Regions from separate parts of the Streptomyces sp. NPDC034103 genome, predicted to be linked through region 2. Evidence: predicted binding sites of a transcription regulator. Region 2 holds the regulator's gene; the other holds the start of a gene.
What was found. Region 2 encodes HrcA, which represses chaperone genes, less so after heat shock. Its sites were predicted from a motif close to TTNGCACTCNGNNNNNCNGAGTGCNAA; they were not measured.
Positions count from the first base shown of each region.

Region 1 (14,996 bases), on a different contig from region 2:
ACAGGGCATCCGCCCCTCCCTGTTGAGCCCCCGCACCCGCGCCCGCAGCACCTCCTCGTCCGACGCGGCCCCCACCGCCCCGGGCGGACAGTCCCACTCCCGGCCGCCCCCGACCGGCCGCAGCTGCACCGCGCCGCCGACATGCCCCATGACCTCGCCGACCCGCCCGTCCCGCTCGTCGAGCGCGTACGCCCCGACCGCCGGCTCCTCGCCCCGCAGCACGGAGGCCAGCCGCTCGGCCGTGCGGACGTTGCAGCGGCCGAGATCGACGAGCGCGAAGGGTTCGCCGGTGGCGGCGGACACGGCGTCCACGCGGAGCGAGGGGAGGACCACTCCGGCACCCACGAGCGCCTCCCGCAGGGACGCCACGACTTCTTCGGTCGACCGCACTCTTGCCTCCGTATGCACGCTGAGTTCACCGTTCGCGACACAGAGTGGCGCACCCGGCCCTAACCTGGCCATACAGGGATTCCCAACAACTACTGGTGCTGGGCCGGGGGTTGCACATGGCAGGACCGAAGGATCTCGATCCGTCGTCGTCACCGAGGGCGTTGCTGGGAGCGGAGCTACGGCACGCGCGGGAGAAGGCGGGACTGAGCCAGGACGAGCTCGGGCGGCGGCTGTTCGTGAGCGGGACGTTCATCGGGCAGCTGGAGGCGGGGACGCGCAGAATGCAGCCGGACTGTGCGCGGATGCTGGACGACGTACTGGGCACCGAGGGGTTCTTCCAGCGGAACTGCGTCGCGGCGGCGAAGTCCAAGTACCCGGAGCACTTCGCGGAGGCGGCGGAGGCGGAGGCACAGGCCACGGCGATCCGCGAGTACGCGCCGCTCCTGATCCCCGGCCTGCTCCAGACACCCGCGTACGCGCGGGCCGTGAACCAGGCCTACGACCCCACAGCGCCGCAGGAGACCATCGACGAGTGGGTGGAGGGCCGACTGGAGCGGATCCGGCTGCTTGACCATCCAACAAAGCCGTTGTTGTGGATCGTTCTTGACGAGGCTGCGTTGCGTCGGCAGACGGGTGGGCCAGCGGTGATGGCGGAGGTCCTGCGGCACATCGCAGGCCTGACCCATCGGAACCGAGCCCTCGTGCAGGTCCTGCCGTTCGACGCGGGAGCGCACTCCGCGATGGAAGGCGCCCTGAAACTGATGGAGTTCGAGGACGCCCCGCCCCTGGTCTATCGCGAAGGGGTTCACACCGGACGGATGGAAGACGACCCAGCCACGGTCGCCCAACTGAAGTTCACGTTCGACCTCCTTGTGGCCTCCGCGCTCCCCCGCAAGAAGTCCCTGGCTCTGCTGGAGGCGATGGCGCAGGATTACGACCATGAGGAACACCCCTGAGATCTGGCGCAAGTCGAGCTACAGCGGCGGCGGTGGCGGTAACTGCCTCGAAGTCGCCGACGGCCACCCCACCACCGTCCCCGTCCGAGACTCCAAGAATCCCCACGGTCCGAAGCTCGTGTTCCGGACGGCGAGTTGGACCGCCTTCATCGAGGCGGTGAAGACCCCGTAGGGGGCGCGTCGATCTCCTTGTCGCCTCAACCCGCCCACGTCAGGAGTCCCTGGCCCTGCTGGAGACGATGGCGCAGGATTACCTCCATGAGGAACATCCCTGAGATCTGGCGCAAGTCGAGCTACAGCGGCGGCGGTGGCGACAACTGCCTCGAAGTCGCCGACGGCCACCCCACCACCGTCCCCGTACGGGACTCCAAGAACCCCCACGGCCCGAAGCTCGTGTTCCGGGCGGCGAGTTGGACCGCCTTCGTCGAGGCGGTGAAGACCCCGTAGGGGGCGCGTGATGACGGGTCGGGGCGAGGGCTGGGCCGGCATGGACTACCGGGGCTGGCAGGACCACGAGGACGTACGGCGGCGGCTCGACGCGGGCGCCGATCCCGAGGCGTGGGGCGCGGGCGGCTCGCGGCCACTGCACCGGGCGGCCGTGTTCGGCTCCCCGGAGGTCGTCGCGGAACTGGCCCGGCGGGTGGCGGACGTCGACGCCCTGGAGAACGGTGCGACGGCGCTGTGGGGGGCGCTCACCTACGGCCGCGCGGAGAACGCGCGCGCGTTGGCCGAGGCGGGGGCCGACCCGTGGCGCCCCGGGTTCGGCGGTTGGTCGGCGGGCCGCCTGAGCCTGGCCGGCCCCACCCCGGACCTGTTCCTCCCGCTGCCCGAGGGAGTGCCGGACCTGACCGACGCGGAGCGGGCGGTGGCGCGGGAGGGCCGGCGGCTGCGCGCGGCGGTGAGCGCGCCGGACCACGACGGCTTCGGACTGGCCTGCGTGGCCGGGATCGACGCCGAGGAGGCGATCCGCCGCCTGGAGGCGACACCGGCGGACGGTGAGGTGATCGCCGAGCTGCTGGAGGACCCGTACGCCCTCGACACGGACGAGACCCTGCGGCTCGTCGGCGTGACGACGGTGCCGGGCGGCTGCGTCGTCAGCCAGCCGTGGGGGTACGCCCCGAGCCAGCCGGGTGTCCAGAAGCCCCTGTCGGTGGGCACCGTCTGCTACAGCCTGTACGCCAACCCCAAGAGCGGCAACCAGGGCGATGTCTACCGCGACGGCACCGGAGAGGCCTGCGACCTCCATCCGGGCGGCGGCCCGGACGAGGACGACACCCCGCAGGAGGTCCTGTTCTCCTACGTCCACCAGGGCAACGCGGTCACCTACGCCCTCGCCTACGCCGGTCTGCGCCCCACGGACGCCAGAGGGATCACCGGCTTGCCGGACACCTGGGTGGAGTTGCCGGAACGCGACTACTGGGCGCCGTGACGGCGCGGGCCGTTGTGGCGCCCCGCACGCGCGAGCGCCGGGCCGGTTACCGAAAACCCCGAGGACTGCGCAGACTGATAGCCATGAACCACGCCCAGCTCACCGCCCTGGGCCGCGCCCTCCGCCTCCTCGGCGAGCACGGCGAGGCCCTCACCGCCGACACCCCGGACACCAAGCTGCACGAGGTCAAGGCCGACATCAGGCGTGCCCTGGAGCTGCTGGACGACAGTGTCACCGCCGCCGCCCCCAGCACCCGGTGCGCCGAACACCCGAACGGTCCGGTCGACGAGAACGCCCCCGACCTGTGCCTGCTGTGCGAGACCCGGCGCCGCGCCGCCCGCCGCGCCGAGATCAACGGCCCGGCGGCGCAGGCCGGTTCCGTCACCGCCCCCTCCCGGTACGGGGTCCGCGAGGACCGGCCCCGGCCGCAGCAGCGGTGGCTCCCGGAGATGTGGAACGGGCAGGTGTGGCAGCTGTGCGGCACGCCGAGGCGGGACCGGCGGGAGGCAGAGATCTACCTCGCCGCCCAGCGCCGCGCCCCGCGTGCCGCGATGGCGTACCGGCTGGTGCACGAGTTCACCGACTACGAGGTGCTGCGGGTGTGGGGCACACCGGTGAAGGTGGACATCGAGCCGCTGGGCAACCTGTAGTGCGCGTTGACGTGTGTCTCAGCCCGTCCGGCGTTCGAGGACGAGGCCCTTCGGGCCGACGAAAGCGCAGCCCCAGGGACGCGCCCCCGCCGGCCCGCGGCGCGATCAGCTCAGCGAGCGCAGCGCCGCCGCGTCGTACGGCTTCAGCTCGTCCGTCCGGCCCGCCAGCACCTTCGCCGCCCACTGCGGGTCCTGGAGCAGCGCGCGGCCGATGGCGACCATGTCGTACTCCTCGCGCTCCAGGCGGTCCAAAAGGTCGTCGATGCCGCGCACCGGGGAGCCCTCGCCCATGAAGCCCTTGATGAAGTCGCCGTCGAGGCCGACCGAGCCGACGGTGATGACCTGCTTGCCGGTGAGCTTCTTGGTCCAGCCGGCGAGGTTGAGGTCGGCGCCCTCGAACTCGGGCAGCCAGTAGCGGCGGGTGGAGGCGTGGAAGGCGTCGACACCGGCGGCGGCCAGCGGCGCGAGGAGGGCCTCCAGCTCCTGCGGGGTCTCGGCGAGCCGGGCGTCGTAGGCCTCCTGCTTCCACTGCGAGTAGCGGAAGATGATCGGGAAGCCGGGCGAGACGGTCTCGCGCACGGCGGCCACGAGTTCGGCGGCGAACCTCGTCCGGGCGACGGCGTCACCGCCGTAGGCGTCGGTGCGCCGGTTGGTGCCCGCCCACAGGAACTGGTCGATCAGGTAGCCGTGGGCGCCGTGGATCTCGACACCGTCGAAGCCGATGCGCTCGGCGGCGGCCGCGGCCTCGGCGAAGGCGCCGATGACGTCGTCCAGGTCGCGCTGGGTCATCGCCCGGCCGGTGGGCTCGTCGGCGCCGGGGCGCAGACCGGAGGGGCCCACGGAGGGGGCGTCCGGGACGGGGCCCTTGCCCGGGGTACGGGTCATGCCGATGTGCCACAGCTGCGGGACGATCGTGCCGCCGGCCGCGTGCACGTCCGCGGCGACCTTCGCCCAGCCCGCGAGCTGCTCCTCGCCGTGGAAGCGCGGGACGCGGTTGCTCTCGCCCGCCGAGTCGTGACCGACGTAGGTGCCCTCGGTGACGATCAGGCCGACCCCGGCCGCCGCCCGGCGCGCGTAGTACGAGGCCACGTCCGCGCCGGGCACGCCGCCCGGGGAGAACATGCGGGTCATGGGCGCCATGGCGATGCGGTTCGGGATGTCGAGGCCGTTGATCGAGATCGGCCGCGAGAGGACCTCGGCGGCGCGGGTGGGGGCGGGGGCGGTCACGTGGGGGCTCCTCGGGGACGGACGGGCCGGGTGATACCGGCTGGTATGTGCACGCGCATGAACACTACGCACGCTTCAACCGCCGCGGCCACCACGCTCGTCCCGTAGGCCCTGTGATCCCGCACACGCCGGACAACGGGCGGGCGGGAACGCCCGAGGGCGGCACCCGCTGGGGGTGCCGCCCTCGGAACGAAGGACAGGCGATCAACCGTCAGGTCGATCAGAAGTCCATGTCACCGCCCGGCATGCCGCCACCGGCAGGCGCGGCGGCCTTCTCCGGCTTGTCGGCGATGACGGCCTCGGTGGTGAGGAACAGCGCGGCGATGGAGGCGGCGTTCTGCAGGGCGGAACGCGTCACCTTCGCCGGGTCGATGATGCCGGAGGCGATCATGTCGACGTACTCACCGGTCGCGGCGTTCAGGCCGTGGCCGACGGGCAGGTTGCGCACCTTCTCGACGATGACGCCACCCTCGAGACCACCGTTGACGGCGATCTGCTTGAGCGGGGCCTCCAGCGCCAGCTTGACGGCGTTGGCGCCGGTCAGCTCGTCGCCCTCGAGGTCCAGCTTCTCGAAGACCGAGGAGGCCTGGAGCAGGGCCACGCCACCACCGGCGACGATGCCCTCCTCGACGGCCGCCTTGGCGTTGCGCACGGCGTCCTCGATGCGGTGCTTGCGCTCCTTGAGCTCGACCTCGGTCGCGGCACCGGCCTTGATGACGGCGACACCACCGGCGAGCTTGGCCAGGCGCTCCTGGAGCTTCTCGCGGTCGTAGTCCGAGTCGCTGTTCTCGATCTCGGCGCGGATCTGGTTGACCCGGCCCTGGACCTGGTCGGCGGAGCCGGCACCGTCGACGATGGTGGTCTCGTCCTTGGTGATGACGACCTTGCGGGCGCGGCCCAGGAGGTCCAGGGTCGCGTTCTCCAGCTTGAGGCCGACCTCCTCGGAGATGACCTCGCCGCCCGTGAGGATGGCGATGTCGCCGAGCATGGCCTTGCGGCGGTCACCGAAGCCCGGGGCCTTGACGGCGACGGACTTGAAGGTGCCGCGGATCTTGTTGACGACCAGGGTCGACAGGGCCTCGCCCTCGACGTCCTCGGCGATGATCAGCAGCGGCTTGCCCGACTGCATGACCTTCTCCAGGAGCGGGAGCAGGTCCTTGACGGAGCCGATCTTGGAGTTGGCGATCAGGATGTACGGGTCGTCCAGGGACGCCTCCATACGCTCCATGTCCGTCGCGAAGTAGGCGGAGATGTAGCCCTTGTCGAAGCGCATACCCTCCGTCAGTTCGAGCTCCAGACCGAAGGTCTGGGACTCCTCGACGGTGATGACGCCTTCCTTGCCGACCTTGTCCATCGCCTCGGCGATGAGCTCGCCGATCTGGGTGTCGGCGGCGGAGATGGAGGCCGTGGAAGCGATCTGCTCCTTGGTCTCGACATCCTTCGCCTGCTCGAGCAGGGCACCGGAGACGGCCTCGACGGCCTTCTCGATACCGCGCTTGAGAGCCATCGGGTTGGCGCCGGCGGCCACGTTGCGCAGACCCTCGCGCACCAGGGCCTGGGCCAGGACGGTCGCGGTCGTCGTGCCGTCACCGGCTACGTCGTCGGTCTTCTTCGCGACTTCCTTGACCAGCTCGGCGCCGATCTTCTCGTACGGGTCCTCGAGCTCGATCTCCTTGGCGATGGACACACCATCGTTGGTGATCGTGGGGGCGCCCCACTTCTTCTCGAGGACGACGTTGCGGCCCTTGGGGCCGAGCGTCACCTTCACGGCGTCCGCGAGCTGGTTCATGCCGCGCTCGAGGCCGCGCCGCGCCTCCTCGTCGAACGCGATGATCTTGGCCATGTGAAGTGGTCCCTCCAGGACTGGGGGTGATTCCTTCGGACCGCGCCCGCGCCCGCGACGGACGGCTCGCACACCTCGTGGTTCCTTGCCCCACCTGGCTTGCGGGCCTCACCGACCCGGTCCTCGTTGTCACTCTCACCTTCAGAGTGCTAACGCCAATGATTAGCACTCGACCCCGTCGAGTGCAAGCGCCTCTCCGGGATCGTCCAGGCCCCGCACGGGGTCCGGGCAGGGGCCGGAGGGGCTCCGGGCACGCCGAAGGGCCCGCACCCATGACTCCCCATGAGGTGCGGGCCCTTCGAAGAAGAACGTCGCTGCTAGTTCAGTCGGCGCGTGCTTCAGCCGGTCGCCAGTCGGACCATGTCCGCCTGCGGCCCCTTCTGGCCCTGCGAGATCTCGAAATCGACCCGCTGACCCTCTTCCAGGGTGCGGTAGCCGTCCATCTGAATCGCGCTGTAGTGGACGAATACATCCGCACCACCGTCGACCGCGATGAAGCCGTACCCCTTCTCCGCGTTGAACCACTTGACGGTGCCCTGAGCCATGCCTAACTCCCCTATTACTGGCCCTTGCACAGATCCACACTTCGCGGATCCGGGTCAGACCTCACCCCCCACGGATTGGGGGCGTGCGCCGGAACGCGTCGACCGCGGCTGAATGTATCTGTCCAACTGCCGTCTGCAACAGGTCAATCGGACGAGAATTCTGGACGCGAAGGGTCCGGAATGTAGTGAGAATTCGCCCGAATTCGGGGCAAGTCGGGCTCCACAAAAGGCGCAAAATTCGCAAAAGAACCGCACACTTTGGCTACTTCTCATCGCATGCGACGCGAGAACTCATATGCGGGTGGCATGAGGAGTGGAGCGGGTTCCCCAACTGTACCGCGCTCAACCATAGAGAATTGCCCCCTCCGCTTCTCTCGCGGAGGGGGCAATTCGATGAACTCTTGGTAATCGACGTTACCCAGGGTAACGAACGAGGCTCCGGTCAGCCTCCCGCGACCGCCGGAATGATCGAGACGCCGGCCCCGTCCGGGGTGGCCGTCTCCAGGCCCTGCTCGAAGCGGACGTCGTCGTCGTTGACGTACACGTTGACGAACCGGCGCAGCTTGCCCTGGTCGTCGAGCACGCGCGCGGCGATACCCGTGTGGTTCTTCTCCAGGTCGGCGATGACCTCGGCGAGGGTCGCGCCCTCGGCGGTCACTTCGGCCCGGCCACCCGTGTAGGTGCGCAGGATGGTGGGGATGCGGACGTTGACGCTCACGTGGAAACCTCCGGTCGGGATGACGCACCCAGGGGCGCGGGGAACTGCGCGGCCGGCCCCCGCGGGCCCGCAGACGAACAACTACCTGTCAGGCGAGCCCAGCCTCACGGAAGGAGTCGAGGCTGGGGCGGATGGTCGCGGTGAGACCCGTACCCGCCACCGCGTCCAGCGTCTTCAGTCCGTCGCCGGTGTTCAGGACGACGGTCGTCAGCGTCGGGTCCAGCAGCCCGCTGTCGATCAGCTTCTTCGTGACACCCACCGTCACGCCACCCGCCGTCTCGGCGAAGATGCCCTCGGTGCGCGCCAGCAGCTTGATCGCGTCGACGATCTGCTCGTCGGTGACGTCCTCCACCGCGCCGCCGGTCCGGCGCGCGATGTCGAGCACGTAGGGACCGTCGGCGGGGTTGCCGATGGCGAGGGACTTGGCGATGGTGTTCGGCTTCTGGGGACGGACGACGTCGTGGCCCGCCTTGTAGGCGACCGACACCGGCGAGCAGCCCTCGGCCTGGGCACCGAAGATCTTGTACGGCCGGTCCTCGACGAGCCCGAGCCTGATCAGCTCCTGGAGCCCCTTGTCGATCTTCGTCAGCTGCGAGCCGGAGGCGATCGGCACCACCAGCTGGTCGGGGAGCCGCCACCCCAGCTGCTCGCAGATCTCGTACGCCAGGGTCTTGGACCCCTCCGCGTAGTAGGGCCGCAGGTTGACGTTGACGAAGCCCCAGCCCTCGCCGGCCGGGTCGCCGATCAGCTCGGAGCAGAAGCGGTTCACGTCGTCGTAGTTGCCCTCGATGCCGACGAGCTCGCCGCCGTAGACCGCGGCCATGACGACCTTGCCCTGCTCCAGGTCGTGCGGGATGAACACGCAGGACCGGAAGCCGGCGCGGGCCGCGGCGGCGCCGACGGCACCGGCCAGGTTGCCCGTGGAGGAGCAGGACAGGGTGGTGAAACCGAAGGCGCGGGCGGCCTCCAGGGCCTGGGCGACGACACGGTCCTTGAAGGAGTGCGTCGGGTTGCCGGAGTCGTCCTTCACGTACAGGCCGCCGGTGACGCCGAGCTCGCGGGCCAGGTTGTCGGCCTTGACGAGCTGGGTCCAGCCGGGGTTGATGTTGGGCTTGTCGGCCACGTCCGCGGGGACGGGCAGCAGGGGCGCGTAACGCCAGATGTTCGCGGGTCCCGCTTCGATCCGCTTGCGGAGGTCCTCGGTGTCGTAGGCCGAGAAGTCATAGGCGATCTCGAGCGGGCCGAAACACTCCTCGCACGCGAAGACCGGGCCGAGGGGCACGCGGTGACCGCACTCGCGGCAGCTGAGAGCCGCGGCGGGGCCGAGGTCTACGGTGGTTTCGGTGGTGCTTGCAACAGTCTGCGCAGCCATGGAGGCGAGGCCCTTTCTCCTCATCTTCCTCACGACGCATCTCGCCGTGAGACGGATTTGGCACCTTCCCTAGTCGGGAGCCTCGCTGAGCGATCAACAGTGATCTACGAGAACCGACTGGAGGGTTGCCGGGGCTTCATCGGGCCGTATCCCTCTGCCCCTCTGGATGAGCGGTATGAAGTTGTGTGAACGGCGGGCCACCCTGGACATGCGATGGTCATCCGCGTTGTTCAAGACTGTAACCGACGACCAGGACAGTTGAGAGAGTCGTCCGAACCGCGAGATGGATCACACACGTTAGGAGCCGCGCACTGTGCTGAACGAAGTCGAGCGCTGGCTGACCACCCGGTCCTGGTCCCTGACCGATCGCCCGCTCCACCAGATCCTGGCGGCCAAGCAGCGCACGGGCCAGTCGGTCAGTGTGGTGCTGCCCGCGCTCAACGAGGAGGAGACGGTCGGTGACATCGTCTCCGTGATCCGCCACGACCTCGTGCTCCAGGTCCCCCTGGTCGACGAGATAGTCGTCGTCGACTCGGGCTCCACCGACCGTACGGCCGAGGTCGCCGCGGCGGCCGGCGCGACCGTGGTGCACCGGGACGAGATCCTGCCCCGGATCCCGGCCGTGCCCGGCAAGGGCGAGGTGCTGTGGCGGTCGCTGCTGGTGACCCGCGGCGACATCGTCTGCTTCATCGACGCCGACCTGAGGGAGTTCTCCTCCGGCTTCGTCTCCGGGATCGTGGGCCCGCTGCTCACCGACCCGGGTGTCGACCTCGTCAAGGGCATGTACGACCGCCCGCTCGGCGGCGCGGCGGGCCAGGGCGGCCGGGTCACCGAACTCATGGCCCGCCCGCTGCTGAACATGCACTGGCCGCAGCTGGCCGGCTTCGTGCAGCCGCTCGGCGGCGAGTACGCGGCCCGCCGCTCCCTGCTGGAGCGGCTGCCGTTCCCCGTCGGCTACGGCGTGGAGCTCGGCATGCTCGTGGACGCGCTGCACCTGGTGGGCCTGGACGCGCTGGCCCAGGTGGACGTGGGTGTCCGCAAGCACCGCCACCAGGACGGCCAGGCCCTCGGCCGGATGTCCGCCGCGATCTACCGCACGGCCCAGCTGCGCCTGGCCCGCGGCCACCTCATCCGCCCGGCCCTGACCCAGTTCGAGCGCGGCCAGGACGGCTTCGAGCCCCGCACGCACTCCGTGGACACCGAGGAACGACCGCCGATGGCGGAGATCGCGGAGTACGCCTCCCGGAAGGTGGCCTGACCTCGGCCGGGTCACGGCGGACACGGTTCCGTATACGGCGAACCCGTACGTTTGAGCGTTTACGGGTCGGGCTAGGTTGAGGCGTATGGCTTCCACGCAGTCTGACCAGGGTGCCCGAGTGCTCGTCGCGTCCAACCGCGGCCCGATCTCCTACGAGGTGCGGCAGGACGGCACGCTGTCCGCCAAACGCGGCGGCGGCGGGCTGGTCTCCGGACTCTCCGCGATCGGGTCGGACGCGGACTCCCTGTGGGTGTGCTCGGCGCTCTCCGACGGGGACCGCGAGGCGGTCCGGCGCGGGGCGGGCGAGGCGGGGGTCCGCATGCTCGACATCCCCGCCGACGTGCACGCCGACGCGTACAACGGCATCGCGAACTCGGTGCTCTGGTTCGTCCACCACATGCTGTACCAGACCCCGCTGGAGCCGGTCTTCGACGCGGAGTTCCGGCGCCAGTGGGCGTCCTACGAGACGTACAACCGCGCCTTCGCCGAGGCGCTCGCCCAGGAGGCCCGCCAGGGCGCCGCGGTCGTGGTGCAGGACTACCACCTGACGCTGGTGCCGGGGATGCTTCGCGAGCTGCGCCCGGACCTGCGCATCGGCCACTTCTCGCACACCCCGTGGGCACCCCCGGAGTACTTCCGGATGCTCCCCGACGACGTGGCCGAGCAGGTGCTGCGGGGCATGCTGGGCGCGGACCGGCTGGGCTTTCTGACCCGGCGGTGGGCGTCGGCGTTCGAGGCCTGCGCGGCGGAGTTCGCCGGCGGCCTCGGGGACACCCGGGTCGGGGTGCACGGGCTCGGCGCGGACGCGGACTTCCTGCGCGAGCGGGCGCACGAGGCGGACGTCGACGAGCGGATGGCGTCGCTGCGGGCGGAGATCGGCGGCGACGGCGACAGGAAGGCGATCGTCCGGGTCGACCGCACCGAGCTGTCGAAGAACATCGTGCGCGGGCTGCTGGCGTACCGGCAGCTGCTCGACGACCACCCCGAGTGGCGCGAGCGGGTGGTGCACGTGGCGTTCGCCTACCCCTCGCGGCAGGACCTCGCGGTGTACCGGGAGTACACCGCGGAGGTGCAGCGGCAGGCGGAGGAGATCAACGCGGCCTACGGGACGGCGACCTGGAAGCCGGTCGTGCTGCACGTCAAGGACGACTTCGCGCGCTCGCTGGCGGCGTACCGGCTGGCCGACGTGGCGCTGGTCAACCCGATCCGGGACGGCATGAACCTCGTCGCGAAGGAGGTGCCGGTGGTCTCCGACGAGGGGTGCGCGCTGGTGCTGTCGCGGGAGGCGGGGGCGTACGAGGAGCTGGGCGAGGATTCGATCGTCGTGAACCCCTACGACGTGACCGGGACGGCCCGCGCCCTGCACGAGGCGCTGACCATGCCGGCGGCGGAGCGGGCCGAGCGGACCAAGCGCCTGGCCGCGGCGGCCACGGCGCTGCCGCCGGCCCAGTGGTTCCTGGACCAGCTGCACGCCCTGGAGGATCAGCCCAGCTGAGCGGCGAGTTTCCGCAGCAGCCCCACGACCCCGCGCGGCCCGTCGACGACGAGGTCCGCGCGTTCCGCCAGCTCGGTGACCTCCTCGCTGCCGCTGCACACCAGCAGGCCGGGGACGCCGTCGGAGCGGAGCTTGTCGACGGCGCCGAAGGCGGGCAGGTCGCCGAGGTCGTCGCCGACGTAGAGGACGGACTCGGCGCCCAGCTCGCGGACGTGGTCGAGCAGGGCCACGCCCTTGTCGATGCCGGGCGGCCGCAGCTCCAGCACCAGGCGGCCGGGTTCGACGATCAGGCCGTGCCGGCCGGCGAGGTCGGTGAGGGGTGCGCGCAGCGTCTCGAAGGCGGCCTGGGGGTCGGTGGCGCGGCGGGTGTGGACGGCGAGGGCGCGGCCCTTCTCCTCGATCCAGGTGCCCTGCCAGGCGCCGATCCGGTCGAGGAGCCCGGGCAGTTCGGCGCGGGCGCCGGCGACCCCGGGGTGCGGGGCGGGGGCGGAGAGGTCGCCGGTGGCGGCGTCCCAGCGCTCGGCGCCGTAGTGGCCGAGGACGACGAGGTGGTCCAGGCCCGCGACCCCGGCGAACCCGCCGAGCCGTACGGCGAGCCCGGGCGGGCGCCCGGTGATCACCGCGACGGAGGCGACCCTCGGGGCCAGCGCGGCGAGCGCGGGCACCGCGTCGGGGTGGGCGCCGGCCTGCTCGGGGTCGGGGACGATCGGCGCGAGGGTGCCGTCGAAGTCGAAGGCGAGCACGGCCTTGTCGGGCCGGTCGAGGATGGCCCGCAGTCCGTCGCGGCCGGCCTGGGTGAGGGGGGTCGGCAGGGAGTCGTCCGTGTCGTGGCTGTCGTAGGTGTGGCTGCCCATACGGGGACCCTATCCAGCGCGGCGGTCTTTAGGCCGTGTCTTTCGAGCCCGTCCGGTGTGCGAGGACGCGGCCCGGTCAGGACCGGCGCGATGCCCGCCTCACCGCTCCGAGCGGCGGGACTCCCGCACCCTGCGCAGCCGGTTCACCGTCACCGGGTCGTACGCCAGCGCCCGCGGGTCGTCCAGCAGGGCGTTCAGGAGCTGGTAGTAGCGCACCGGCGCCAGTCCCAGCTCCTCCCGTATCGCCCGCTCCTTCGCTCCCGGCCCGGCGAAACCACGCCGCTCCAGCACGAGGATCGCCCGCTCCCGGGCCCCGAGCCCCTCCTGGTCGTCCATACCCCGCACGGTAGCCCCCGCCACTGACACCGGGCCGGGCGCGCGGTTACTCGTTCTCCTCGCCCTCCACGCGCAGGGCGGTCGCCTGGAGCCGGCCGAGGACCGCCTCGGGGCTGCCGTTGGCCGTCACCGCCTGCCCTATCTGCTGCTTGACCGCCGCGCTCACCGTGGCCCAGGAGGTCCGCCCGACCGGGTACAGCTCGGAGCCGGGCAGCTCCTGGAGGAAGGGCCGCAGGTGCTCGTCCTGCGCGGAGGTGCTCATGGCCTTGGACGCGGACGTGGTGACCGGCAGCAGGTCGTACTCGCGGGAGAAGTCGAGGACGTTCTTCTCCTCGTAGACGAAGTCGAGGAAGTCACCGACCTGCTCGGCGTGGCCGTTCTTCCTGAAGGCCATCATCCAGTCGGCGACGCCCATGGAGTACTTGGTCTGGCCGTCGACGCCGGGCATCGGCACCATGCCGAACTTCACGCCCTTCTTCGCGGCCTGCTTCATCAGCGTGGGATGCCCGTTGAGCATCCCCACCTTCCCGTCGGCGAACGCGGCGAACGCGGCGGCCCGGTTCAGCTTGCCCGGCGCGACCGGCCCGGTCAGGCCCTTGCCGACGAGGTCGTCCTTGAGCCAGGTCAGCGTCGCGACGTTCTCGGCGGAGTCGAAGCCGTAGGACGCGCCGAGGTTCTCGGTGTAGCCGCCTCCGCCGCTGAGCAGCCACTGCATGGTCTCGGCCTGCGCCTCTTCCGAGCCGAGCGGGAGCGCGTAGGGGTACCTCACGCCCTCCTGCTTGAGGGCGGCGGCGTCGGCGGCGAGCTCATCCCAGGTCTTCGGGGCACTGAGGCCGGCCTTGGCGAAGAGGGTCTTGTTGTAGAAGAGCAGCCGGGTGGAGGCGGCGAACGGCATCCCGTACTGCGTGGACTCCACCTCGCCGGCGGAGGAGAGCTGCGAGACGAAGTCGGCCTGGGTGGAGATGGAGAGCAGTTCGTCGGCCGAGTACAGCAGGCCCTCGGCGGCGTAGTCGGCGTAGGCGCCGATCTGCGCCATGTCGGGCGCGTCCCCGGCGTCGACCATCTCCTTGACCTCGCGGTCCACGTCGTTCCAGGAGTGGACGGTGACGTCCACCGTCACGCCCGGGTGCTCGGACTCGTACTCCTCGACGAGCTTGTCCCAGTACTTCTTGGAGCTGTTGGCCTCGCTGTCGCCGTAGTCGGCGGCGACCAGTCTCAGCGTCACCTCGTCGGTGTCCGACCCGAGGCCGCAGCCGCCCAGTACCGCCGTCATGCCCAGTGCGGACACCACCGCGATCGTTCCCGTCCTACGCCGCTGCACTGCCAGGCCCCATTCTCGCCGAAAGTTTCGAAAGGTCAGACATAAGGTCTACACCACGTAAGTGGACTAGACCTCTCATGGGTCGGCGGGCCACACTACTCCCCGTGAGACATGTCATCGCCCTCGATGTGGGCGGCACCGGGATGAAGGCGGCCCTCGTCGGCCCCTCCGGCGAGCTGCTGCACCAGGCCCGCCGCGCGACCGGCCGGGAGCGCGGCCCCGACGCGGTCGTCGAGGGCATCCTCGGCTTCGCCGCCGAACTGCGCGCCCACGGCACCGAGCGGTTCGGGCAGAGCGCGTCCGCCGTCGGCGTCGCCGTCCCCGGCATCGTCGACACCGAGCGCGGCATCGCCGCCTACGCCGCCAACCTCGGCTGGCGCGACGTGCCGCTGCGCGCGCTGCTCACCGAACGGCTCGGCGGCGTCCCGGTCGCCCTCGGCCACGACGTCCGCACCGGCGGCCTCGCCGAGGGCCGCGTCGGCGCAGGCCGGGGCGCCGACCGCTTCCTCTTCGTCCCCCTCGGCACCGGCATCGCCGGCGCGATCGGCATCGCCGGCCGGGTGGAGGCGGGCGCGCACGGCTTCGCCGGCGAGATCGGCCAC
Region 1 is NZ_JBVISS010000007.1:421,096-436,091, forward strand. Features, by position in the region: gene ACZ56U_RS18250 (hypothetical protein) at 1-390, opposite strand, end outside; gene ACZ56U_RS18255 (helix-turn-helix domain-containing protein) at 507-1,346, shown strand; gene ACZ56U_RS18260 (DUF397 domain-containing protein) at 1,330-1,518, shown strand; gene ACZ56U_RS18265 (DUF397 domain-containing protein) at 1,605-1,793, shown strand; gene ACZ56U_RS18270 (ankyrin repeat domain-containing protein) at 1,804-2,775, shown strand; gene ACZ56U_RS18275 (hypothetical protein) at 2,859-3,425, shown strand; gene ACZ56U_RS18280 (NADH:flavin oxidoreductase) at 3,531-4,652, opposite strand; gene groL (chaperonin GroEL) at 4,873-6,495, opposite strand; gene ACZ56U_RS18290 (cold-shock protein) at 6,834-7,040, opposite strand; gene ACZ56U_RS18295 (MoaD/ThiS family protein) at 7,483-7,758, opposite strand; gene thrC (threonine synthase) at 7,847-9,130, opposite strand; SAM riboswitch class I at 9,148-9,303, opposite strand; gene ACZ56U_RS18305 (glucosyl-3-phosphoglycerate synthase) at 9,444-10,388, shown strand; gene ACZ56U_RS18310 (alpha,alpha-trehalose-phosphate synthase (UDP-forming)) at 10,474-11,883, shown strand; gene otsB (trehalose-phosphatase) at 11,871-12,737, opposite strand; gene ACZ56U_RS18320 (DUF3263 domain-containing protein) at 12,837-13,073, opposite strand; gene ACZ56U_RS18325 (extracellular solute-binding protein) at 13,120-14,394, opposite strand; gene ACZ56U_RS18330 (ROK family protein) at 14,499-14,996, shown strand, end outside.
Region 1: groL (chaperonin GroEL) is a predicted target of HrcA. The motif match lies at 6,658-6,684, and genes of this name have one in related genera.

Region 2 (14,996 bases):
GAGGCGCTGGAGGCGTTGCGGTGGTCGCTGGCCACCGGGGTGGCGCCGGTGATGATCACCAGTGCGTTGGCGCAGGGGGTGCGGGCGATCGGGAAGCTGTCGTCAGCGCGGGGTGGGCGGCCCGCGGATCTCGCGCGGGAGCTCGGCATGCCGCCGTGGAAGATCGACCGGGTGCGGCAGCAGATGCGGGGGTGGACGCCGGACGGGGTCGCCGTCGCGTTGCGGGCGGTGGCCGAGGCGGACGCGGGGGTGAAGGGTGGCGGGGACGATCCCGAGTACGCGCTGGAGAAGGCGGTCGTCACCATCGCCCGGGCAGCGCGGTCGCGGGGGTAGGGAGTAGAGGGAGCGGGGTGGGCGGCTCGCGGTGCGCCGTGGCCGGTGGTGGGGTGTTTTCGCCCCCGCCGCCCTTTCCCGTTCCCATCCCCGTCCCCAGGGGCGCCGCCCCTTCGACCCCGGTCCTGAGGGCTCCGCCCCCAGACCCCCGTCGGCCCTGGACGGGCCTCGTCCTCAAACGCCGGACGGGCTGACAACAAGGACCTCGACAAAGCCGAAGACCCCGGCTTCCGCCCTGGGGAAGGGCGGGCTCCGGGGCCTCGGTGCAAGATGTCGAGCCCGTACCCGCGTGGCGAACGCAGGCCGCGTACGGGCTCTTGTGGGCCGGGCGGGAGCGGAAGAGAGAGGGCCCGCTCGGGTCCGTCCGGCGTCAAATCAAGTGTCAGCCGTTGAGGGACGCGACCTTGGAAGCGAGCGCCGACTTCTTGTTGGCAGCCTGGTTCTTGTGGATGACGCCCTTGGCGACGGCCTTGTCGAGCTGACGCGCGGCAGCGCGCTGGTACTCGGTGGCCTTCTCGGCGTCACCCGCGGCAGCGGCCTCACGGGCCTTGCGGATCGCGGTCTTCAGGGAGGACTTGACGGCCTTGTTGCGCAGCCGGGCCTTCTCGTTGGTCTTGATCCGCTTGATCTGGGACTTGATGTTCGCCACTGATGAGCCTTCTCAGGTTCAGGCACAGGACCGCGCGGGCCCCATGCCAGGTGATTTCTTGGGTTGTGCCTCGCGCTGAGAGGGCATGAGACACAGCCACCCAGGCTACCAGGGCCTCGCCCGACGGCCCAAAACGGCCCCCGGTCGCCCGTCGTGGGACCATGGAGCCTACGTATCGATCCGACCCGAGCCGCTGCTGACCCTGCGGATACCTCAAGAATCAGGACCCTGCGTGCCCGCGACCCCTAACAATGTGCCCGCGCCGAGCCGTACCGACCCGGCTCTGATCCGCAACTTCTGCATCATCGCGCACATCGACCACGGCAAGTCCACCCTCGCCGACCGGATGCTCCAGCTGACCGGTGTGGTCGAGCAGCGGCAGATGCGTGCTCAGTACCTCGACCGTATGGACATCGAGCGCGAGCGCGGCATCACGATCAAGTCCCAGGCGGTGCGTCTGCCGTGGGCTCCCACCACGGACCCCGGCACCACGCACATCCTCAACATGATCGACACCCCCGGGCACGTCGACTTCACCTATGAGGTCTCGCGGTCGCTGGCCGCGTGCGAGGGCACCGTCCTCCTCGTCGACGCCGCCCAGGGCATCGAGGCCCAGACCCTCGCCAACCTGTACCTGGCGATGGAGAACGACCTCAAGATCATCCCCGTACTGAACAAGATCGACCTGCCGGCCGCCCAGCCGGAGAAGTTCTCCGAGGAGCTCGCCAACCTCATCGGCTGCGACCCCGAGGACGTGCTGAAGGTCTCCGCCAAGACGGGTGTCGGCGTCGACGCGCTGCTCGACCGGGTGGTCCGCGAGGTCCCGGCGCCGGTCGGCGTCAAGGACGCCCCCGCCCGTGCGATGATCTTCGACTCGGTCTACGACTCCTACCGCGGTGTCGTGACGTACGTCCGTGTCATCGACGGCCAGCTCAGCAAGCGCGAGCGCATCAAGATGATGTCGACCGGCGCCACCCACGAGCTGCTGGAGATCGGCACGAACTCGCCGGAGATGCTCGGGGCCGACGGCCTCGGCGTCGGTGAGGTGGGCTACCTCATCACCGGGGTGAAGGACGTCCGCCAGTCCAAGGTCGGTGACACCGTCACCAGCCACTCCAAGGGCGCCACGGAGGCCCTCGGCGGCTACAAGGACCCCAAGCCGATGGTCTTCTCCGGCCTGTACCCGCTGGACGGCTCGGACTACCCGGAGCTGCGCGAGGCCCTCGACAAGCTTCAGCTCAACGACGCCGCGCTGGTCTACGAGCCGGAGACCTCCGCCGCCCTCGGCTTCGGCTTCCGCGTCGGCTTCCTCGGGCTGCTCCACCTGGACGTGATCCGCGAGCGCCTGGAGCGCGAGTTCGGCCTCGACCTGATCGCCACCGCGCCGAACGTGGTCTACCGGGTGGTCATGGAGGACGGCAGCGAGCACGTCGTCACCAACCCGAGCGAGTTCCCCGAGGGCAAGATCAACGAGGTGTACGAGCCCGTCGTACGCGCGACGATCCTCGCCCCCTCCGAGTTCATCGGGGCGATCATGGAGCTGTGCCAGACCCGGCGCGGCACCCTCCTCGGCATGGACTACCTCTCCGAGGACCGCGTCGAGATCCGCTACACCCTGCCGCTCGCGGAGATCGTCTTCGACTTCTTCGACCAGCTGAAGTCCAAGACGCGCGGGTACGCCTCCCTGGACTACGAGCCCACCGGCGAGCAGACCTCCAGCCTGGTCAAGGTCGACATCCTGCTGCACGGCGACAAGGTGGACGCCTTCTCGGCGATCACCCACAAGGACGCCGCGTACGCGTACGGCGTGCGGCTCGTCGCCAAGCTGCGCGAGCTCATCCCGCGGCAGGCCTTCGAGGTGCCGATCCAGGCCGCCATCGGCTCCCGGGTGATCGCCCGCGAGACCATCCGCGCCATCCGCAAGGACGTCCTCGCCAAGTGCTACGGCGGCGACATCTCCCGTAAGCGCAAGCTTCTGGAGAAGCAGAAGGAGGGCAAGAAGCGGATGAAGATGGTGGGCTCTGTGGAGGTTCCGCAGGAGGCCTTCATCGCCGTTCTGAGCAGCGACGAGAACGCGGGCTCGGGCAAGGGCAAGAAGTAACCGCGTACTTCCGCGTGAACAGGGGCCTGTCGCGTCCGAGCGCGATGGGCCCTACGCGTGCGTAACGTCGCGCACTGTAGGAAGTGACAGCCCGCCGCCCCTTACATAGGGGGCGGTCGCGCTCTAGTCTGATCTCCACTCGATGGTTACTCGTGAGTTAAACAACGCGCGAGAGCACACCAGCCGCACTGAGCAGCCGCCGCACTGTCGCGGGCCCCGGAGGATGTCGTGAGCGACACACAGACCCTGATCGAGAACCGTCCGCCGAGCGTGGCGACCCTCTTCCTGGAGCGCGTTTCGGCCACACCCGACGCCGAGGCGTACCGCTACCCGGTGCCCCCGGCCTCCGGTGAGGGTCCCGACGACTGGAAGTCGCTGAGCTGGGGGCAGACCGCCGAGCGGGTCTACGCCATCGCCGCCGGGCTGATCGAGCTCGGGGTGCAGCCCGAGCAGCGGGTCGCCCTGTCCTCCGCCACCCGGATCGAGTGGATCCTCGCGGATCTCGGCATCCTGTGCGCCGGTGCCGCCACCACCACGGTGTATCCGCAGACCAACGCCGACGAGTCCGCGTTCATCGTCTCCGACTCCGACAGCCGGGTGCTGTTCGCGGAGAACGCCGAGCAGCTGGCCAAGGCGCGGGACAAGCGCGGCGACCTGCCCGACCTGCACCATGTCGTGGTCATCGACGCCGAGGGCGTGGAGACCGGCGACTGGGTGCTCTCCCTGGCCGAGCTGGAGGCCCGCGGCGCGGCCCGGCTGGAGAAGGAGCCCGACCTGATCAGGGAGCGGGTCGGCGCGATCACCAAGGACCAGCTCGCCACCCTCATCTACACCTCGGGCACGACGGGCCGCCCCAAGGGCGTCCGGCTCCCGCACGACAACTGGGCCTACATGGCCAAGGCCATCGCCGCGACCGGCCTGGTCGGCGCCGAGGACGTGCAGTACCTGTGGCTGCCGCTCGCGCACGTCTTCGGCAAGGTGCTCACCTCCGGCCAGATCGCGGTCGGGCACGTCACCGCGGTCGACGGCCGGGTCGACAAGATCATCGAGAACCTGCCGATCGTCCAGCCGACGTACATGGCGGCCGTCCCGCGCATCTTCGAGAAGGTCTACAACGGCATCGCCAACAAGGCCCGCGCGGGCGGCGGCGCCAAGTACAAGATCTTCCGCTGGGCCGCCGACGTCGCCCGCGAGTACGCCAAGGTCACCCAGGACAACTTCCGCCGCACCGGCACCGCCAGCGCGCCCTTCGGCCTGGCCGCCAAGCACGCGGTCGCCGACAAGCTGGTGTACGCCAAGATCCGCGAGGCCTTCGGCGGCAATCTGCGCGCCTGTGTCTCCGGCTCCGTGGCCCTCGCCCCGGAGATCGGGTTCTTCTTCGCCGGCGCCGGCATCCACATCCTGGAGGGCTACGGCCTCACCGAGTCCTCCGCGGCCTCCTTCGTCAACCCGGGCGAGGCGTACCGCACCGGCACGGTCGGCAAGCCGCTGCCCGGCACCGAGGTGCGGATCGCCGAGGACGGCGAGATCCTGCTGCGCGGCCCCGGCATCATGGAGGGCTACCACGGGCTGCCGGAGAAGACCGCCGAGGTGCTGGAGGCCGACGGCTGGTTCCACACCGGTGACATCGGCGAGCTGTCGCCCGACGGCTACCTGCGCATCACCGACCGCAAGAAGGACCTGTTCAAGACCTCCGGCGGCAAGTACATCGCGCCGACCGAGGTCGAGGGTCAGTTCAAGTCGGTGTGCCCGTACGTCTCCAACATCCTGGTGCACGGCGCCGACCGGAACTTCTGCACGGCGCTCATCGCGCTGGACGAGGTGTCGATCCTCGGCTGGGCCGAGGAGAACGGGCTCGGCGGCAAGTCGTACGCCGACGTCGTGGCCGCGCCGGAGACCGTCGCGATGATCGAGGGCTACGTCAAGGAGCTCAACGAGGGGCTCCAGCGCTGGCAGACCATCAAGAAGTTCCGGCTGCTGCCGCGGGACCTGGACGTGGAGCACGGCGAGATCACGCCGAGCCTGAAGCTGAAGCGGCCGGTGGTGGAGCGGGAGTACAAGCACCTGATCGAGGAGATGTACGCGGGGACTCGCGAGGTGTAGCGCGAGGGCGGCGGGGCGCGTCGGCCGGTGACGGCGTCGTGGCCGGTCGAGCGGTCCCCAGCGCCCCTGGGGCAGTTGGCGCGCCGCTTGCCCCAGCGACGGCGACGGCCGCGGCTGCGCTCGCTTGGCCGCGCCGGACTCACCGCCCCGTTGATCGCGGAACGCGTCCGGCGGCCGGCGCACGGCTCCGGTCCAGCACCCCGCCCCCCTGAGCGCGGAACGCGTCCGGCGCACGCCCGCTCACGGCTCCGGTCGAGCACCCCGTCCCGTCCTGGACAATGGAAGGCATGCCTTCCGCACTCCCCGACGGCGAGCCCGTCCCCGACGACGGCGCGCTCCCCGCGTCCGCGCTCGCCGGGGCCGCCGACCGCCCCCTCGGGTTCTACCTGCACGTTCCGTACTGCGCGACCCGCTGCGGCTACTGCGACTTCAACACCTACACCGCGACCGAGCTGCGCGGCACCGGCGGCGTCCTCGCCTCCCGCGACAACTACGCGGACACCCTGATCGACGAGATCCGCCTGGCCCGCAAGGTCCTCGGCGACGACCCCCGCCAGGTCCGCACGGTCTTCGTCGGCGGCGGCACGCCCACCCTGCTGGCCGCCGGCGACCTCGTCCGGATGCTGGCCGCGGTCCGCGAGGAGTTCGGTCTCGCGCCGGACGCGGAGGTGACGACGGAGGCGAACCCGGAGTCGGTGGACCCGGCGTATCTGGCCACCCTGCGCCAGGGCGGCTTCAACCGGATCTCCTTCGGCATGCAGAGCGCCCGGCAGCACGTGCTGAAGGTGCTCGACCGCACCCACACCCCCGGCCGCCCGGAGGCCTGCGTGGCGGAGGCCCGCGCGGCGGGCTTCGAGCACGTGAACCTGGACCTCATCTACGGCACCCCGGGCGAGTCCGACGACGACTGGCGGGCGTCCCTGGAGGCGGCGATCGGCGCCGGACCGGACCACGTCAGCGCCTACGCCCTGATCGTCGAGGAGGGCACGCAGCTGGCCCGCCGTATCCGCCGGGGCGAGGTCCCGATGACCGACGACGACGTGCACGCGGACCGTTACCTGATCGCGGAGGACACGTTCTCGGCCGCAGGCTTCGACTGGTACGAGGTCTCCAACTGGGCCACCTCCGAAGCCGGCCGCTGCCTGCACAACGAGCTGTACTGGCGGGGCGCCGACTGGTGGGGCGCGGGGCCCGGAGCGCACTCGCACGTCGGCGGGGTGCGCTGGTGGAACGTGAAGCATCCGGGCGCGTACGCCGCCGCGCTCGCGGCGGGGAAGTCGCCGGGCGCGGGCCGCGAACTGCTCTCCGAGGAGGACCGCCGGGTCGAACGGATCCTGCTGGAGCTGCGGCTGCGGGAAGGGGTCCCGCTGGACCTGCTGCGCGAACAGGGGCTCACGGCCGCCCGGCGCGCGCTGTCGGAGGGGCTGCTCCAGGAAGCGCCGTACGAGAAGGGACGTGCCGTCCTGACTCTGCGGGGGCGGCTGCTGGCCGACGCGGTGGTGCGGGACCTGGTGGACTGAAAGGTTGCGGGGCGGCTGCGGGTCTGTTGTGGCTGGTCGCGCAGTTCCCCGCGCCCCTGGGTGCCGGTTCCCCCGGTCCATGAGATGCCGCGTGTCACGTCGTGACGAAGTCGATCAGCTCTTCCACTCGGCCCAGGAGCTCCGGCTCCAGGTCCTTGTAAGAGTTCACCCGCTTCAGGATCGCCTGCCACACCGCCCCCGTGTTCTCCGAAGGCCACCCCAGGGCCCGGCACACGCCCGTCTTCCAGTCCTGGCCACGGGGGACTTTCGGCCACCCGGCAATGCCCAGGGCGGACGGTTTCACCGCTTCCCAGATGTCGATGTACGGGTGCCCGACGACCAGGGCGTGCTCGCTCGTCACCTGCTGTGCGATGCGCCACTCCTTCGTGCCCGGCACCAGATGGTCCACGAGGACCCCCAGGCGGGCGTCCGGCCCGGGCGCGAACTCGGCGACGATCGAGGGCAGGTCGTCGACCCCCTCCAGGTACTCCACGACCACGCCCTCGATGCGCAGGTCGTCGCCCCAGACCTTCTCCACCAGTTCCGCGTCGTGCCGGCCCTCGACGTAGATGCGGCCGGCGCGGGCCACGCGCGCGCGTGCGCCGGGGACGGCCACCGAACCGGAGGCGGTACGGCTCGGACGTGCCGGAGCGGCGGCCGAGGGACGGACCAGCGTCACCACCCGGCCCTCCAGCAGAAAGCCCCGCGGTTCCATCGGGAACACCCGGTGCTTGCCGAACCGGTCCTCCAGGGTCACCGTGCCCGCCTCGCAGCGGATCACCGCGCCGCAGAACCCGGAGCCGGGCTCCTCGACCACCAGGCCGGGCTCCGCCGGGACCTCGGGGGCGGCCTTGGGCTTCTTCCAGGGAGGGGTCAGGTCGGCTGAGTACTGGCGCATTCGGATGACGATAGGAGAAGCGCCGGACCGCCTAGCGCGACACGCCGAAACGGGCGGCCAGCGCGTCCCGTTGCCCCCGGACGAAGGCCGCGTCCACCACCGCTCCGTGACCCGGCACGTACAGCGCGTCCTCGCCGCCGAGGTCCAGGAGCCGGTCCAGTGCCGCCGGCCACTGGGACGGTACGGCGTCGGGGCCGGCCTGCGGTTCGCCGGACTCCTCGACCAGGTCGCCGCAGAAGACCACCTCCGGGGCGCCCGGCACCAGCACGACGAGGTCGTGGCCGGTGTGGCCGGGGCCGACGTTGGCCAGCAGGACCTGGCGGCCGCCGCCGAGGTCGAGGGTCCACTCGCCGGAGACGAGGTGGCGCGGGCGGGGCAGGGCGTCCAGCGCCTCGTCGGCGAGCCGCTCGTCCAGCCCGTTGCGGAGCGCGTCCGCCCGCAGGTCCGCGCGTGCGTGCTGCTGCTCGAGGAGCGCGTCCATGCCCACCGGCCCGAACACCTCCGCGTCCGCGACGGCCGCCGCCCCGAACACGTGGTCGAAGTGGGGGTGGGTCAGCGCGAGATGAGTCACACGGTGGCCGGCCAGCGACTCCGCCTGCGCCCGCACGCGCGCGCCCTCCGCGAGGCTCGACCCGGCGTCGATCAGCAGGGCGGTCTCCACCCCGACGACCAGCCCCGCCGTGCAGTCCCAGCCAGGCAGACGGCACCGGCCCACCCCGGCCGCCAGCCGCTCCCACTCCAGCTCTTCCCAAGTCACCGTCATACCGCGACGCTAGCCGTACGCGGGGTCGCGGCGGGACCGTCCTTGCCGGGGCGGTACCCCACCGCCGTACACTGGCCGGGGGACACTGGCACTCGGACGGACAGAGTGCCAGGCGGGAAACCGAGGGAACGACATCTGGAGGTGCGCGCGATGCTGAGTGAACGCAGGCTTCAGGTGCTGCGTGCCATCGTCCAGGACTACGTCGGCACCGAGGAGCCGGTCGGCTCCAAGGCCCTCACCGAGCGGCACAGCCTCGGCGTCTCCCCGGCGACGATCCGCAACGACATGGCCGCCCTGGAGGACGAGGGGTACATCGCCCAGCCGCACACCAGCGCCGGGCGCATCCCCACGGACAAGGGCTACCGGCTCTTCGTCGACAAGCTCGCCGGCGTCAAGCCGATGACCGCGCCCGAGCGGCGCGCCATCCAGAACTTCCTCGACGGCGCCGTCGACCTCGACGACGTGGTGGCCCGGACGGTACGGCTGCTCGCGCAGCTCACCCGGCAGGTCGCGGTGGTGCAGTACCCCTCGCTCACCCGGTCCACCGTGCGCCATGTCGAACTGCTCGCCCTCGCGCCCGCGCGTCTGATGCTCGTGCTGATCACGGACACCGGGCGGGTCGAGCAGCGGATGATCGACTGCCCGGCGCCGTTCGGCGAGAGCTCTCTCGCCGATCTGCGGGCCCGGCTCAACAGCCGGGTCGCCGGGCGGCGCTTCACCGATGTGCCCAGGCTCGTCGAGGACCTCCCCGAGGGCTTCGACCTGGAGGACCGGGGCACCGTCTCGACGGTGCTCTCCACCCTCCTGGAGACGCTCGTCGAGGAGAACGAGGAGCGGTTGATGATCGGCGGCACCGCCAATCTCACCCGCTTCGGACATGACTTCCCCCTCACCATCCGGCCCGTCCTGGAGGCGCTGGAGGAGCAGGTCGTGCTCCTCAAGCTGCTTGGCGAAGCCGGGGATTCGGGCATGACCGTACGCATCGGTCACGAGAACGCCTACGAGGGACTCAACTCCACTTCAGTGGTGTCGGTCGGCTACGGTTCGGGCAACGAGGCAGTCGCCAAGCTCGGCGTGGTCGGACCGACCCGCATGGATTACCCGGGAACGATGGGAGCGGTACGCGCAGTGGCACGGTACGTCGGACAGATCCTGGCGGAGTCGTAAGTGGCCACGGACTACTACGCCGTTCTCGGCGTGCGCCGCGACGCGTCGCAGGATGAGATCAAGAAGGCGTTCCGCCGGCTCGCGCGCGAGCTGCACCCGGACGTCAACCCCGATCCGAAGACCCAGGAGCGGTTCAAGGAGATCAACGCCGCCTACGAGGTGCTCTCGGACCCGCAGAAGAAGCAGGTCTACGACCTCGGCGGCGACCCGCTCTCGCAGGCCGGCGGCGGCGCGGGCGGCTTCGGGGCCGGTGGGTTCGGGAACTTCTCGGACATCATGGACGCGTTCTTCGGTACGGCGTCCCAGCGGGGCCCGCGGTCGCGTACGCGGCGGGGCCAGGACGCGATGATCCGGCTGGAGATCGAGCTCGACGAGGCGGCCTTCGGCACCACGAAGGACATCCAGGTCGACACCGCGATCGTGTGCACCACGTGCAGTGGTGAGGGCGCGGCGCCGGGCACCTCCGCGCAGACGTGTGACATGTGCCGCGGGCGCGGTGAGGTGTCGCAGGTGACGCGGTCCTTCCTCGGGCAGGTCATGACCTCGCGGCCGTGTCCGCAGTGCCAGGGGTTCGGGACGGTCGTCCCGACGCCGTGCCCCGAGTGCGCGGGCGACGGGCGGGTCCGCTCCCGGCGCACCCTGACCGTGAAGATCCCCGCCGGTGTCGACAACGGCACCCGGATCCAGCTCGCGGGCGAGGGCGAGGTCGGGCCCGGTGGCGGTCCCGCCGGCGACCTGTACGTCGAGATCCACGAGATGCCGCACTCGCAGTTCCAGCGCCGGGGCGACGACCTGCACTGCACGGTCACCATCCCGATGACCGCGGCCTCGCTGGGCACGAAGGTGCCGCTGGAGACGCTGGACGGTCTGGAGGAGGTCGACATCCGGCCCGGTACCCAGTCCGGCCAGTCGATCCCGCTGCACAGCCGCGGCGTCACGCACCTGCGCGGTGGCGGTCGGGGCGACCTCATCGTGCATGTCGAGGTGCAGACGCCGACGAAGCTGGACCCGGAGCAGGAGCGGTTGCTGCGCGAGCTGGCGAAGCTGCGCGGCGAGGAGCGGCCGCTGGGGCAGTTCCAGCCGGGGCAGCAGGGGCTGTTCTCGCGGCTGAAGGACGCGTTCAACGGTCGCTGACCGTGGGGTGGCGGGGGCGGGGACCGACCGGCTCGGGGCCGGTCCTCAGCCCCCTCGCCCGCGGCCTGTTCCCCTGGACTATGCCGGTCGTGGGCCGGATTCGGTCCTGTCCGGTGGACGTGGCACCATGCGGGCATGTCCTCCGCGCTGACCGATCTCTTCCCCCATCCGATCGTGCAGGCCCCCATGGCGGGCGGCGTCTCCGTGCCGCGTCTCGCCGCCGCTGTGTCCGACGCCGGGGGGCTCGGATTCCTCGCCGCCGGGTACAAGACGGCGGACGGGATGTACCAGGAGATCAAGCAGCTCAGGGGCCTGACCGGGCGGCCGTTCGGGGTCAACCTGTTCCTGCCGCAGCCCGAGTACGCCGACCGCGCTTCCGTCGACGTCTACGCCCACCAGCTGGCCGGCGAGGCCGTCTGGTACGAGACCGAGCTCGGGGACCCCGACAGCGGCCGCGACGACGGCTACGACGCCAAGCTCGCCGTCCTGCTCGACAACCCCGTGCCGGTGGTCTCCTTCCACTTCGGCGTGCCGAGCGCCGACGTCCTCGACTCCCTGCGCCGCGCCGGCACCTTCACCCTGGTCACCGCGACCACCGCCGAGGAGGCCCTCGCCGTGCAGCGCGCCGGCGCCGACGCGGTCATCGCGCAGGGCGTGGAGGCCGGCGGACACCAGGGCACCCACCGTGACATCCCGGAGAACGACGGGTCAGGCATCGGGCTGCTGGCGCTCGTCGGACAGATCCGCGAGACCGTGGGCATCCCGATCGTCGCCGCCGGCGGCCTCATGCGCGGCAGCCAGATCGCCGCCGTCCTCGCCGCCGGTGCCAGTGCCGCCCAGCTCGGCACCGCCTTCCTCGCCACCTCCGAGTCCGGCGCCGCCGACGTGCACAAGCAGGCGCTCACCGACCCGCTGTTCGTGCGCACCGAGCTGACCCGGGCCTTCTCCGGCCGCCCCGCCCGCGGCCTGGTCAACCGCTTCCTGCGCGAGCACGGCCGGTACGCCCCCGCCGCCTACCCGGAGGTCCACCACCTCACCTCGCCGCTGCGCAAGGCCGCCGCCAAGGCCAAGGACGCGCAGGGCATGGCGCTGTGGGCCGGACAGGGGTTCCGGATGGCGCGCGAACTGCCCGCCGGACAGCTGGTGGAGGTCCTCGCCGCCGAACTCGCCGACGCCGCGACAGCGTTGTCGCGCCTGCCCAAGGGCGGTGACGTCCGATGACGGCGCCCGTGTTCGTGGTCGAGCACTTCCGAGCCGGGGGCGACGGGCAGTACGTGCTGGACGGGCCCGAGGGGCGGCACGCCGTCTCCGTGAAGCGGCTCGCACCCGGTGAGGACGTGATCCTCACGGACGGGGCCGGACGCTGGGCCGACTGCGTGGTGCTCGGCACCGAGGGCAAGGACCGGCTGATCGTCCGGCTGGACGCGGTGAGCGAGGAACCGGTGGAGGAGCCGCGCATCACCGTCGTGCAGGCCCTGCCCAAGGGCGACCGCGGCGAGCTGGCCGTCGAGACGATGACCGAGACCGGCGTCGACGCGATCGTGCCCTGGCAGGCCGCCCGCTGCATCACCCAGTGGAAGGGCGACCGCGGTCTGAAGGCGCTCGGCAAGTGGCGGGCCACCGCCCGCGAGGCCGGCAAGCAGTCCCGGCGCAGACGCTTCCCCGAGGTCGCCGACCTCGCCACGAGCAAGCAGGTCGCCGCCCTCCTCGCCAAGGCCGACTTCGCCGCCGTGCTCCACGAGAGCGGTGACGAACCGCTCGCCACCGTCGAACTCCCCACCGCGGGCGAGATCGTGCTGGTCGTGGGTCCCGAAGGGGGCGTCTCCCCGGAGGAGTTGGCACTGTTCGCACAGGCGGGTGCGAAGCCGTATGTGCTCGGGCGTAGCGTGCTGCGTACATCGACCGCCGGGACCGCGGCCGCCGCCGTGCTCCTCGCCCGCACCGGGCGCTGGTCCTGACCCCGAGGGGAACGCCTTGGAACTCGCACAAGTCCGGCTGCTCGTCAGCGACTTCCCCGCCTGCTACCGCTTCTACGCCGAAGTCCTCGGCCTCAAGCCGCAGTCGGGCGCGACACAGGGGCCGTACGAGAAGTTCAGCCCCAGCACCGGCTCGGCCGGGATCGCGCTCCAGGACCGGTCCATGATGGCCGGAGTCCTGGGGGAGTTGGGCGGCGCGGCGAGCGGGCACCGGTCCCTGGTCGTGCTCCGCGTCGACGACCTCGACACCTACTGCGCGCAGATCACCGAACGCGGCGCGAACCTCCTGCACGGCCCCGCCCCCATGACCGACCGCATGCGGGTCGCCCACCTCAAGGACCCGGAGGGCAACCTGGTGGAGCTCCAGCAGTGGCTGCTGCTGCGCTCCTGAGATCGACGGCCTGGGCGACGGCGTGGAACAGCTCCCAGCCGTCCACCTCCCGCTCGCCCGGCAGCGGCAGACCGCGCCGGTCCGCCTCGTCGACCAGGGCGCGTACGACGGCGGGTTCGCGCAGGTTGATCCCCGCCCCGCGGCCGTCCACCGCCCAGCCCTGGAACCAGATGTCCCCCTCGGAGACGTACCGCCCCGAGCCCGGCCCGCCCGCCCGGAAGACGAACCGGGTGCGATCACGGCCCCGGTGCAGCGTGAGGACGTCCCGCCACACGCCGTCGGTCCTCTTCTGCCGGAAGGTCCACGCGTAGGTCACCCGCTCGTCCACCACGAGCCGGCGGACCCGGCGGTCGTTGCGCATGGGGTCAGGTCAGAGGGCGGGCGGTGCTCGGTCCTCGGGTTTATTCGTCCGATCGAACGCGCGAAGGCCGTACGCCTGCCCGCTCGTCCGACACCCGAGTGGCTGGGGAGGGCGGAGAGTGTCCGTATGCGCTCTTCCGTGACGGCCGGGACAGTGGGAAGCTGCCCTCCATGGGGGCATTGAGGAGGATTTGGCGGCGCCGGGGCCGACGCGGACTCGCCGTGGCGGCGCTTGTCGTCGTGGGTGTGGGCGGTGCCGTCGGCTGTGACCCGGCGGGGCTGAACTCCGCGTCCGTGGCGTACACGACCGACCAGACCGTGACCCGGGAGCTGGAGCGGCAGAAGGCCGAGGTGCAGTGGCTGACCTGCCAGGCCTCCTACGGCGACCGGACCACGCCGACGGCGACCGAGGACGCCGTCGCCGAGGTCACCTGCACGGGCGAGACCACCGACGGCAAGGACATCGACGTCGACGGCAAAATCACCCGGGTCGTCAACGGACAGTGTGTCCGAGGTGAGTTGATCGCCAAGATCGACGGCAAGCAGTGGTTCCAGGTCAACGGGCTCGGCAACTGCAACGCCTCGCCCGAGCCGAACAACCCGGGCGGAAACGGACAGCCCGGAGCCACCGTCACCGTGACCGTCACGGAGACCATCTGGTGCGACAGGTACCCGGACTGCCGGCCCGTCCAGGGCAAGTGACCGTCAAGTGATCCAGAGCCCTGTCCGTCGAGGACCACCCCTGCATAAGCTGACCGGGTGACCCGGCCCGCGACGCCCTCGTATCTCCGATTCCCGCACCTGCACGGCGACTTGGTGACCTTCACCGCCGAGGACGACGTGTGGGTCGCGCCCCTCGACGGCGGCCGGGCCTGGCGGGTCAGCGCCGACCACGTGCCGGTCACCACCCCGCGCATCTCGCCCGACGGCACCACGGTCGCCTGGACCTCCACCCGCGACGGCACCCCCGAGGTGCACCTCGCCCCGGTCGACGGCGGCCCCGCGAAGCGGCTGACGCACTGGGGGAGCCCGCGTACCCAGGTGCGCGGCTGGACCCCGGACGGGCAGGTCCTCGCCCTCACCACCCACGGCCAGGCCAGCCTGCGCCGCTCCTGGGCGCACGCCGTCCCGCTCGACGGCGGACCCTCGACCGTGCTGCCGTACGGACCCGTCGGCGCCGTCGCGCACGGGCCGTCCACCGTGCTGCTGTCCGCGCCGATGGGGCGCGAGGCCGCCTGGTGGAAGCGGTACCGGGGCGGCACGGCGGGCAAGCTGTGGATCGACCACGAGGGCGACGGGGAGTTCGTACGGCTCCACGAGGACCTGGACGGGAACGTCGAGTTCCCGGTGTGGGCCGGCACGGGCAGGATCGCCTTCCTCAGCGACCACGAAGGCGTCGGCGCGCTGTACTCCTCCCTCGCCGACGGGTCCGACCTGCGCCGCCACACCGCGACCGACGGCTTCTACGCCCGGCACGCGGCCGGTGACGGCACCCGGGTCGTGTACGCCTGCGCCGGTGAACTGTGGGTCCTGGACGACCTCGACGGGGCCGAGCCGCGCCGCCTCGACGTGCGACTCGGCGGCCAGCGCACCGGCCGGCA
Region 2 is NZ_JBVISS010000009.1:415,553-430,548, reverse strand. Features, by position in the region: gene holA (DNA polymerase III subunit delta) at 1-333, shown strand, start outside; gene rpsT (30S ribosomal protein S20) at 716-982, opposite strand; gene lepA (translation elongation factor 4) at 1,215-3,083, shown strand; gene ACZ56U_RS22630 (AMP-dependent synthetase/ligase) at 3,312-5,186, shown strand; gene hemW (radical SAM family heme chaperone HemW) at 5,474-6,706, shown strand; gene ACZ56U_RS22620 (DUF3097 domain-containing protein) at 6,801-7,604, opposite strand; gene ACZ56U_RS22615 (MBL fold metallo-hydrolase) at 7,636-8,367, opposite strand; gene hrcA (heat-inducible transcriptional repressor HrcA) at 8,518-9,534, shown strand; gene dnaJ (molecular chaperone DnaJ) at 9,535-10,668, shown strand; gene ACZ56U_RS22600 (nitronate monooxygenase) at 10,804-11,889, shown strand; gene ACZ56U_RS22595 (16S rRNA (uracil(1498)-N(3))-methyltransferase) at 11,886-12,626, shown strand; gene ACZ56U_RS22590 (VOC family protein) at 12,643-13,035, shown strand; gene ACZ56U_RS22585 (hypothetical protein) at 12,977-13,396, opposite strand; gene ACZ56U_RS22580 (hypothetical protein) at 13,567-14,097, shown strand; gene ACZ56U_RS22575 (S41 family peptidase) at 14,155-14,996, shown strand, end outside.